2 regions of the Streptomyces sp. NPDC046379 genome follow, and region 1 is predicted to be linked to the other one. Evidence: predicted binding sites of a transcription regulator. Region 1 holds the regulator's gene; the other holds the start of a gene.

The links. Region 1 encodes HspR, which represses chaperone genes until heat shock. Its sites were predicted from a motif close to TTGAGNNNNNNNNNCTCAA; they were not measured.
Region 2: the regulator HspR is predicted to act here: its motif matches at 1,723-1,741, upstream of lon (endopeptidase La).

The regions. Positions count from the first base shown of each region.
Region 1 is NZ_JBVJFP010000022.1:89,997-95,592, forward strand. Features, by position in the region: gene ACZ6KF_RS30030 (sugar ABC transporter substrate-binding protein) at 66-1,175, opposite strand; gene ACZ6KF_RS30035 (fibronectin type III domain-containing protein) at 1,468-3,192, shown strand; gene ACZ6KF_RS30040 (heat shock protein transcriptional repressor HspR) at 3,264-3,716, opposite strand; gene dnaJ (molecular chaperone DnaJ) at 3,730-4,902, opposite strand; gene grpE (nucleotide exchange factor GrpE) at 4,954-5,596, opposite strand, start outside.
Region 2 is NZ_JBVJFP010000013.1:181,719-187,314, forward strand. Features, by position in the region: gene lon (endopeptidase La) at 1-1,700, opposite strand, end outside; gene ACZ6KF_RS23345 (spermine/spermidine synthase domain-containing protein) at 1,891-2,568, shown strand; gene ACZ6KF_RS23350 (response regulator transcription factor) at 2,682-3,419, shown strand; gene ACZ6KF_RS23355 (HAMP domain-containing sensor histidine kinase) at 3,416-4,525, shown strand; gene ACZ6KF_RS23360 (multifunctional oxoglutarate decarboxylase/oxoglutarate dehydrogenase thiamine pyrophosphate-binding subunit/dihydrolipoyllysine-residue succinyltransferase subunit) at 4,817-5,596, shown strand, end outside.

The DNA.
Region 1 (5,596 bases):
GGAAAACGCACGGAGGGGTGGCCGCGCCCGGCGCGCGCGCCACCCCCACGTCGCCGGTCACCGGACTACTTGAGCCCGATCTCCGCGCAGGCCGCCTTGTAGTCGGCCGTGCAGATGTCGGAGAGCTTGTGGATGCCGTCGGCGACGACGGTCTCCTCGATGTTCTCGCGGGTCAGCGCGACCACCGGGAGCAGCTGGGCGGGGATGCCCTGGTGGGTGGGGCTGTCGACCTTGTCGCGGGTGAGCGCGTCGAACTGGATGTCCCGGCCCTGCACCTTGGCCACGGCCATCTCCGCGGCGGCCTCGGCCTCCTGCGGGTAGGACTTGTAGACGCTCATGTACTGCTCGCCGGTGACGATCCGCTGCACGGCCGCCAGCTCCGCGTCCTGACCCGTGATGGGCGGCAGCTCGGTGACGCCCGCGGCCTTGAGCGCCTCGATGACGCCGCCGGCCATGCCGTCGTTGGCGGAGTAGACGCCGGCGACGTTGTCCTTGCCGATCGCGGCGATGGCCTCGGTCATGTTGGCCCTGGCGTTCTCGGGCTTCCAGTCCTTGGTGTCGAAGGACTTGGCGATCGTCACCTTGCCGTTCAGCTCCGACAGCGCGCCCTGCTTGAACTGCTTGGCGTTGGGGTCGGTGGGCGAGCCGTTCATCATGACGATCTTGTCGGAGGTGTCGGCCCCGCTGCCGAGCGCCTCCATCAGGGTGCGGCCCTGGACCTCGCCGACGAGCTCGTTGTCGAAGGAGATGTACGCGTCGATCGGGCCCTCGGCGAGCCGGTCGTAGGCGATGACCGGAATGCCCGCGTCCTTGGCCTTCTCCACGCCGTCCGCGATGGCGTGCGAGTCGACCGCGTCCAGCAGGACGACGTCGACCCGGTCGTCGATCAGCTGCTGGAGCTGGCCGGCCTGCTTGTCGGCGTCCGCCTCGGCGTTGGCGTAGACGACCTTGCCCTTGCCGTTGGTCAGGTCGGCGACCTTCTCCTTGATGATCGGGTAGTCGAACTTGTCGTACCGGGTGTTCGCGGTTTCCGGCAGCAGCAGACCCACGGTGATGTCGTTGCCCTTGGTGGGCGTCGCCTCGCTGCCGTCGCCGGTCGCGCCCAGTACTCCGCAGCCGGCCAGGGACAGGGCCAACGACGGTGCGACCACGGACATGGCGATACGACGACGCATGGGGGAACTCACTTCTGGTGCCTTCCGGACAGGTCGCGTCGATGCGACCCAGATGACTGAAAAGCCAACGCGCAGGCGACCCCCAGCGTCAAGCAGAACTACTTAACGAGATGGCAACATCACGTTCCGCTTGGCTTGTGCACACCTCGCGCAGTCACCCGCCCGAAGCCTCCACAATCCTTGCGCGACACGCTTCTTGGACGGAATACGGGTCCCTGCAACCAAATGCTCCCGTCACTGGTCGTGATCACCGGGCCTCTCACGGCTCTCCCGAAATCGTCCAGGAGATCGAATGACTCCAGCCAGAAGCACGACGGCCAGAACCACGACCGCCACGGCCCTCGTGCTCGCCACGGCGGGCGGTCTGCTCGGCGCGGCCACCGCCACCGCCACCGCCGCGACGACCTGCACCTCACCCGTCTTCAAGCGCCAGTTCTTCGCGAACACCACCTTCTCCGGCACACCGAAGAAGACGGACTGCGACAGCGTCGTCAACCAGAACTGGGGCACGGGCGCCCCGGCCGCCGGCCTGCCCGCCAACAGGTTCGGCGTCCGCTGGACGGTGACCCGGGACTTCGGCTCCGGCGGCCCGTTCACCTTCACCGTGTCCGCCCAGGACGGCGTCCGGGTCTATCTCGACGGCAAGCTCAAGATCGACCTGTGGAAGAACGTGTCGTCGACCGTGAGCCGGACGGTCCACCTCACCATCCCGGAGAACAAGCACAGCCTGCGCGTCGACTACGTCAACTGGACCGGCACGGCGAACGTCGAGTTCACCTGCACGCCCCGTACTTCGGCGACCGTGGACAAGGTCGAGCCCAAGGCGCCGACCGGCACGTCCGTCGCCCACGACGCCGCCACCGGCAGGGCGAAGGTCTCCTGGGCGAAGAACAAGGAGATGGACCTCGCCGGCTACCGCGTCTACCGCCGGCCCGCGGGCGGCGCCTGGACCAGGCTCGCGACGACCACCTCGACGTCGTACACGGACACCACCCTCCCGGCAACCGGAGCCTCGTACGCCTACCGCGTCCGCGCCCACGACAAGGCCGGCAACCTCTCCGACCCGGGCGCCGAGAAGACCGTCACGACGACCGACCGCACCGCCCCGGCCGCGCCTGCCACGCCGACCACCGCCTCGGAACCGGCGGGCCTGTGGATCGGCTGGACCCCGGTCCCGGACGCCGCCTCCTACCGCGTGTACCGGGCCGCCTCCCAGACCGGCGCGTACACCGCGGTCGGCAGTGCGTCCGGGGACTCCTTCGTGGACACCACCGCCGAGGAGGGCGTCACCCACTACTACCGCGTCACGGCCGTCGACGCCGCCGGCAACGAGTCGGACAGGTCCGCCGCCGTCTCCGGCCGACGCCGCGACCTCACCCCGCCGTCCGCAGTCACCGGCCTGACGGCCACCCCCACCACGTACGGCTTCCGCCTGGAGTGGGACGCCAATCCGACGCCGGACCTCCACCGGTACGTCGTCCACGCGGGCGACGTGATCACCGAGGACGGAGAGAGGTACTGCGACGCCTGGGAAGCGGAGTGGCTGTCCGCCGACACCACCACCGTCGACCTGGGCGGCCGCCCGGACGGCGAGGAGCGCTGCTTCTTCGTCGACGCCGTCGACGACGCGTGGAACTCCCACTACGAGTGGACGCACGAGCCCACCATCGTCGCCGCGACCGAGTTGGACACCACACCGAGCGTCCCCACGCCTGCGGGCGCCCCGCTCACCGTCACGGCGCGGGGCGTGGGCGGCGTCGAGATCGACGAACGCGGCGAGGGCAACGAGATCCGGTGGGAACGGTCCGCCGAGGAACCGCCGGCCTACTACCGCGTCCACCGCTGGAATCCCGAAACGTCGGCCTACGAGCGGATCGCCGAAGTCTCCGGCGACACCCTCTCCCACTTCGACGGCGCGGCCCCGCGCGGCACCACGTCGTACTACTGGGTGACCGCTGTCGGCCACGACGGCGCCGAGTCCCTGCCCGCCGGTGACTACGCGATCCTCCTGCCCTGACGCCGCCCAACGCGCGGACAGGCCCCGGAGTCCGGCGAACTCCGGGGCCTGTCCGTACGCGCGGCGCCGCGTCAGTCCGCCGACTGCTGGCGCTTGGGACGCCACACCACCAGCGCACTGGTCTGCTGGACCTCCTGGTACGGGACCAGGTCGCGGCGGTAGGAGGCGTGGACGGCGGCCTCGCGCTGGCGCATCGCCGCCGCCGCGCCGTCGAGCGCGTCCTCCAGCTCCGCCACCCGCGCCTGGAGGGCGGCGACCTGGTTCTCCAGTTCGATGATGCGCTTGATGCCGGCCAGGTTGATGCCCTCGTCCTGCGACAACTGCTGGACCTGGCGGAGCAGTTCGATGTCCCGGGCCGAGTAGCGACGGCCGCGTCCGGCCGTCCGGTCCGGAGACACCAGCCCCAGCCGGTCGTACTGGCGCAGCGTCTGCGGGTGCAGGCCGGACAGCTGGGCCGCCACCGAGATGACGTAGACCGGGGTCTCCTCGGTCAGTTCATACGGATTGCGCCGACGGCCGTTCATGTCCATGGCTGACTCATGCTCCCTTCGCGGCCTGGAACAGCTCCGCCCGCGGGTCCTCGCCCGCGGTCGCCTCGCGATACGCCTCGAGTGCGTCACGAGCCTTCCCCGACAGGTCCCGCGGAACACTCACCTCCACGGTGACCAGAAGGTCGCCGCGGGTGCCGTCCTTGCGGACCGCGCCCTTGCCCCGGGCGCGCATGGTACGCCCGTTGGGCGTGCCGGGCGGCAGCTTCAGCGTCACCGGCGGGCCGCCCAGGGTCGGCACCCTGACCTCCCCGCCCAGCGCCGCCTCGGCGAACGTCACCGGCACGGTCACCGTCAGGTTGTCGCCCTTGCGGCCGAAGACCGGGTGGGCGTCGACATGGACGGTGACGTACAGGTCGCCCGCCGGGCCGCCCCGCTCGCCGGGCGCGCCCTTGCCGCGCAGCCGGATGCGCTGCCCGTCCGAGACGCCGGCCGGGATGCGCACCTGCATGGTCCGGGACGACTTGGCGCGCCCCGAGCCGCTGCAGACCTCGCACGCGTTCTCCGCGATCAGCCCGCGGCCCTTGCAGTCCGGGCACGGGTCGGTCAGCGAGAACCCGCCGCCCGAGCCGCGCGCCACCTGCCCGGTGCCGACGCACGTCGGGCACACGCGCGGCGTGCCGTTGGCGTCGCCGGTGCCGGAGCAGGCCTTGCACGGGGCCTGGGAGGTCATCCGCAGCGGGACCGTGGCCCCCTCGACCGCCTCCGTGAAGCTCAGCGTGACCTCGGTGTCCACGTCCTGCCCGCGGCGCGGCTGGGTGCGCGCGCCGGTGGTCGTGCCACCCCGGTTGAACAGGCCCCCGAAGACGTCGCCGAGCCCGCCCCCGAAGCCGCCCGCCCCGCCCTGGGCGCCTCCGAAGAGGTCGCCCAGGTCGAAGTTGAACGAGCCGGCTCCCGCACCCGGGCCCGGACGGAAGCCGCCGTTGCCGAACAGCGCCCGCGCCTCGTCGTACTCCTTGCGCTTCTTGGGGTCGCCGAGGACGTCGTTCGCCTCGGAGATCTCCTTGAACCGCTCCTCGGCCTTGACGTTGCCCTTGTTGGCGTCCGGGTGGAACTCGCGGGCGAGCTTCCGGTACGCCTTCTTGATCTCGGCCTCGGTGGCGTCCTTGGGGACGCCGAGGACCTTGTAGTAGTCCTTCTCGATGAAGTCCTTGGTGCTCATCCCCGACGTCCCTCCTCTCCTGCGTGCGTCTGTCCTGCGTGCGTGATTACGTCAGCCCTCCTCCGGGCCACCGTTCTCCTTGTCGTCGGCCGATTCGGCGTTCTCCTCCGCCGGCTTGACCGTCTGCGCGCCCGGCTGCGGCTCGGCGACCGCCACCCGCGCGGGGCGGATGGTGCGCTCGCCGATGCGATACCCGGGCTGGAGGATCGCCACGCAGGTCGTCTCGGTGACGTCCGGTGCGTAGCTGTGCATCAGGGCCTCGTGGATCGTCGGGTCGAAGGGCTCGCCCTCCTTGCCGAACTGCTGCAGGCCCAGCTTGGCCACGACGGTCTCCAGCGACTCGCCGACCGACTTGAAGCCGCCGACGAGTTCGCCGTGCTCCCGCGCGCGGCCGATGTCGTCGAGCACCGGCAGCAGTTCCGTCAGGAGGTTCGCCACGGCGATCTCCTTGACCGTGACCCGGTCCCGCTCCACCCGGCGGCGGTAGTTCTGGTACTCGGCCTGGAGGCGCTGCAGGTCCGCCGTGCGCTCGCCGAGGGCGGTGCGCACCTGGTCCAGCTGCGCCAGCAGGCCGGCGTCTGCGTTCGCGTTCGCGTCCCCGGCCGGGGCCGCCCCCTCCTCGGGGGCGGCCTTCGGCTCGGCGTCGTCAGGAGTGGCGCCGGAGGGGACGTCGGGCTTCTCCTCGAAGCCCGGG
Region 2 (5,596 bases), on a different contig from region 1:
TTGCGCAGCAGCCGGGCGACCGAGCGCTCCAGATTGCGCACGCCCGCCTCACGGGTGTACTCGCCGGCGAGCTTGCGCAGCGCGCTCTCGTCCAGGGTCACCTCGTCCTTGCCGAGCCCGGCGCGCTCCAGCTGGCGCGGCACCAGGTGGTCACGGGCGATGACGACCTTCTCGTCCTCGGTGTAGCCGTCGAGGCGGACGATCTCCATGCGGTCGGCGAGCGCCTCGGGGATGGCCTCCAGGACGTTGGCGGTGGCCAGGAAGACGACGTCGGAGAGGTCGAGTTCGACCTCCAGGTAGTGGTCGCGGAAGGTGTGGTTCTGAGCCGGGTCGAGGACTTCCAGGAGGGCCGCCGCGGGGTCGCCGCGGAAGTCGGAGCCGACCTTGTCGATCTCGTCCAGCAGCACGACCGGGTTCATCGAGCCGGCCTCCTTGACCGCGCGCACGATCCGGCCGGGCAGCGCGCCGACGTAGGTGCGGCGGTGGCCGCGGATCTCCGCCTCGTCGCGGACGCCGCCGAGGGCGACGCGGACGAACTTGCGGCCCATGGCGTGCGCGACGGACTCGCCGAGGCTGGTCTTGCCGACGCCGGGCGGGCCGACCAGGGCGAGCACCGCGCCGCCGCGCCGTCCGCCGACGACGCCGAGGCCCCGCTCGGCACGCCGCTTGCGCACCGCGAGGTACTCGGTGATGCGTTCCTTCACGTCCTCCAGGCCCGCGTGCTCGGCGTCGAGGACGGCCTTGGCGCCCCGGATGTCGTAGGCGTCCTCGGTGCGCTCGTTCCACGGCAGTTCGAGGACGGTGTCGAGCCAGGTGCGGATCCAGGAGCCCTCGGGCGACTGGTCGCTGGCCCGCTCCAGCTTGTCGACCTCCTTGAGGGCGGCCTCGCGGACCTTCTCGGGCAGGTCGGCGGCCTCGACGCGGGCGCGGTAGTCGTCGGACTCCTCCCCCTCCTTCTCGCCGTTCAGCTCCCGCAGCTCCTTGCGGACGGCCTCCAGCTGGCGGCGCAGCAGGAACTCGCGCTGCTGCTTGTCGACGCCTTCCTGGACGTCCTTGGCGATGGTCTCGGCGACGTCCTGCTCGGCGAGGTGGTCGCGCAACTGCTGGGTGGCGAGCCGGAGGCGGGCCACCGGGTCGGCGGTCTCCAGCAGCTCGATCTTCTGGTCGGCGGTCAGGAACGGCGAGTAGCCGGAGTTGTCGGCGAGCGCGGAGACGTCGTCGATGGCCTGGACGCGGTCCACGACCTGCCAGGCGCCGCGCTTCTTCAGCCAGGCCGTGGCGAGGGCCTTGTACTCCTTGACGAGTTCGGTGACCTGTCCGGGCAGCGGGTCGGGCAGGGTCTCGTCGACGCGCGTGCCCTCGACCCACAGGGCGGCGCCCGGACCGGTGGTGCCGGCGCCGATGCGCACCCGTCCGCGCCCGCGGATCAGCGCGCCGGGGTCGCCGTCGGCGAGCCGTCCGACCTGCTCGACGGTGCCGAGCACGCCGGTGTTGGCGTAGGTGCCGTCGATCCTCGGGACGAGCAGCACCTTGGGCTTTCCGGGCTCCGACCGGGCGGCGGCCTGCGCGGCCTCCACCGCGGCCCTGACCTCGGCGTCGCTCAGGTCCAGCGGAACCACCATCCCGGGCAGGACGACCTCGCCGTCGAGCGGCAGCACGGGCAGGGTGAGCGGTGTGAACGGCGCGGACTCAGCAGCCATGATCTCCCCTTCGGCAGTCAAGTTGAGCTATGCCGACTCAATGCTCGACGGCGGCCCGATGTTCCCGGTCCGGCGTTCGCTCTCAGCGATCAGCTCGTCTGCCCCGCACCGTCACACCCCGTCAACTCCGGGTCCGCCCCTCGGTCGTCGTTCGGTCAACAGGCCACCGCGAAAGTGCCAGGATGGGCGGATGCCCACCGTCTACGACATCCCCGAAGTCCTGGACCGTCGCGAGGGGCCCTACGGCGAGGTCGTGCTGCGCCGTCACGGCGAGCTGCTGCAGATCATCGCCAACGGCTGCTTCCTGATGGACACCTCCGACGGCCGCTCGGAACGCCTGCTGGTCGACGCCGCGCTGGACGCCCTCGACGACCGCGCCGCACCCCGCGTCCTGATCGGCGGGCTCGGCGTCGGATTCTCGCTCGCACATGCCGCGGGCAACCCCCGCTGGGGCCGGATCACGGTGGTGGAGCGCGAGCCCGCGGTCATCGACTGGCACCGCGACGGACCCCTGGCCGCCCTCTCCCGCGACGCCCTCGCCGACCCGCGCGCCGAGGTGGTCGCAGCGGACCTCGTCGCGTACGTCAATGAGACTTCCGCCACGTTCGACGCGCTGTGTCTCGACATCGACAACGGGCCGGGATGGACCGTCACGGACGGCAACTCGGGGCTGTACTCCCCGGCCGGACTCGCAGGCTGCGCACGGGTGTTGAGGCCGGGCGGGGTGCTCGCCGTATGGTCGGCGCAGCCCTCCCCGCAATTCGAAGAAACCTTGCGGAATGCCGGATTCCGGCATGTGCGTACCGAAGAGATCCCCGTTGCCCGGGGCGTTCCCGACGTCGTGCACCTCGGCGTCCGACCTGGATAGCCGAGGTGCGGCGACTCCCCGTACGCTGCTTCCCTGACGCCGATCATTCAAGCGTCAAGCGCAGTCATGGGATCACCCCACGGATTCCGGAAAGCACACTTCAGGGGCGGGCGATGGAGCAGACACACACCTCCCACAGCGGCACGGCGGCGACCCCGGGCGCACAGCGCCGGGTGCTGGTGGTCGAGGACGACCCGACGATCGTCGACGCCATCGCGGCCCGTCTGCGCGCCGAGGGATTCCTCGTGCAAACGGCCGGCGACGGCCCGGCCGCGGTCGACACGGCCGAGGCGTGGCAGCCCGACCTGCTGATCCTCGACATCATGCTGCCCGGCTTCGACGGCCTGGAGGTGTGCCGCCGGGTGCAGGCCGCGCGGCCGGTGCCGGTGCTGATGCTCACCGCGCGCGACGACGAGACGGACATGCTGGTCGGGCTCGGCGTCGGCGCGGACGACTACATGACCAAGCCGTTCTCCATGCGGGAGCTGGCCGCCCGCGTGCACGTCCTGCTGCGCCGCGTGGAGCGGGCCGCGCTGGCCGCCGCCACCCCGCGCAGCGGCATCCTGCGCCTGGGCGAGCTGGAGATCGACCACGCGCAGCGCAGGGTGCGGGTGCGCAGCGAGGACGTCCACCTCACGCCCACCGAGTTCGACCTGCTGGTGTGCCTGGCGAACACCCCGCGCGCGGTGCTCTCCCGCGAGCAGCTGCTCGCCGAGGTGTGGGACTGGGCGGACGCCTCCGGCACCCGGACCGTCGACAGCCACATCAAGGCCCTGCGGCGGAAGATCGGCGCCGAGCGGATCCGCACGGTGCACGGCGTCGGCTACGCCCTGGAGACGCCGACGCCATGAGCCCGGACCGGGATGCCGCCCGCCGCAGCGCCCAGGGACCCTGGGGCGGCATCCGCCCGTTCTCGATCAAGACCAAGCTGGGCGCGCTGGTCGTCATCGCGGTGCTCATCACCACCGGCCTGCTGATGATCGCCGTGCGCACCGAGACCGAGCTGCGCTTCATCACCGTCTTCTCGATGATCGCCACGCTGCTGATCACCCAGTTCGTCGCGCACTCGCTGACCGCGCCGCTGGACGAGATGAACGCGGTCGCCCGGTCCATCTCCCAGGGCGACTACACCCGCCGGGCCAGCGAGAACCGCCGCGACGAACTGGGCGACCTGGCCGTGCGGATCAACCGCATGGCCGACGACCTGGAGGCCCAGGACCGGCACCGCAAGGAACTGGTCGCCAACGTCTCGCACGAGCTGCGCACGCCGATCGCAGGGCTGCGGGCGGTGCTGGAGAACGTGGTCGACGGCATCGCCGAGGCCGACCCCGAGACCATGCGGACCGCCCTGAAGCAGACCGAGCGGCTGGGCCGGCTGGTGGAGACGCTGCTGGACCTGTCCCGGCTGGACAACGGCGTCGTCCCGCTCAAGCAGCGGCGGTTCGAGGTGTGGCCGTACCTGTCGGGGGTGTTGAAGGAGGCCAACATGGTCGCGTCGGCCCGCGCGGGCATCGCCTCCGGGTCCGGCAGCCACACCCGCACCGACGTCCACCTGCACCTCGACGTCTTCCCGCCCGACCTCACCGCGCACGCCGACCCCGAGCGCATCCACCAGGTCGTCGCCAACCTGGTGGACAACGCCGTCAAGCACAGCCCGCCGCACGGCCGGGTCACCATCAAGGCGCGGCGCGGAGCGCGGCAGGACTCGCTGGAGCTGGAGGTCCTCGACGAGGGACCGGGGATTCCGCGCTCCGAGTGGCACCGGGTCTTCGAGCGGTTCAACCGCGGCGCGGTGACCCGCCCGCACGGACCGGGCAGCGACGGCGGCACCGGGCTCGGGCTGGCGATCGCCCGGTGGGCGGTGGATCTGCACGGCGGCCGGATCCGAGTGGCCGAATCCGAACGGGGCTGCCGGATTCTTGTCACACTCCCGGGCCTGCCGTCCGTGCCAAGTTGACGTAAAGTTCGAAGCGGAGCCACATGATCCATGAACGTCCGCGCTGACGGACACGTGTGATCAGGCAGGGGCCCGCGTCTCGTGCGCGCGCGGCCGGGGCCGTCGTACCCGTTTTCCCCGGGATCCCACCGGAACCGCGTTTGTTTCCCGCCATATTCAGCCCCGAAACACGGTTTCCGATGTGACTTACGCGACGATGAACGGGCCGGGCCTGACCTTCGCGGTCTTGGAGGCGTAGCCTTAATTCCCGCTGTCCATCACCTTGTGAAGCGGAAGAGGGCGGTTGCCGCCGTGTCGCCACAGTCCCCCAGTAACGCATCGAGTGTCTCGACCGAAGCCGACCAAGCGGGCAAGAACCCCGCCGCGGACTTCGGACCCAACGAGTGGCTCGTCGACGAGATCTATCAGCAGTACCTCCAGGACCCGAATTCGGTAGACCGCGCCTGGTGGGACTTCTTCGCCGACTACAAGCCGGGGGCCCCCGCGGCCTCGGCTCCGGCGGGCACCGCGGCCTCGGGGGCCGCGGAGACCACCACGGCTCAGCCCCAGGCCGCCCCCGCGGCCCCGGCCCCCCAGGCCGCCCCCGCTGCCCCGCAGCAGCAGACCGCCGCTCCGGCGCCGGCGCCCGCCAAGGCCGCGCCGGCCGCGGCCCCCGCTCGGGCCCAGGCTCCGGCCCCGGCGAAGCCCGCCGCCGCGAAGCCCAAGGCCGAGCCCGCCGCCGAGGCCCCCGAGGGCCCCGAGCTGGTGACGCTGCGCGGCCCCGCCGCCGCGGTCGCGAAGAACATGAACGCCTCGCTGGAGCTGCCGACCGCCACCTCGGTCCGCGCGGTCCCGGTGAAGCTGCTGTTCGACAACCGCATCGTCATCAACAACCACCTCAAGCGGGCCCGGGGCGGGAAGATCTCCTTCACGCACCTGATCGGCTACGCGATGGTGCAGGCCATCAAGGCCATGCCGTCGATGAACTGGTCGTTCGGCGAGAAGGACGGCAAGCCGACGCTGGTCAAGCCGCCGCACGTCAACCTCGGCCTGGCCATCGACCTGGTCAAGCCCAACGGCGACCGCCAGCTC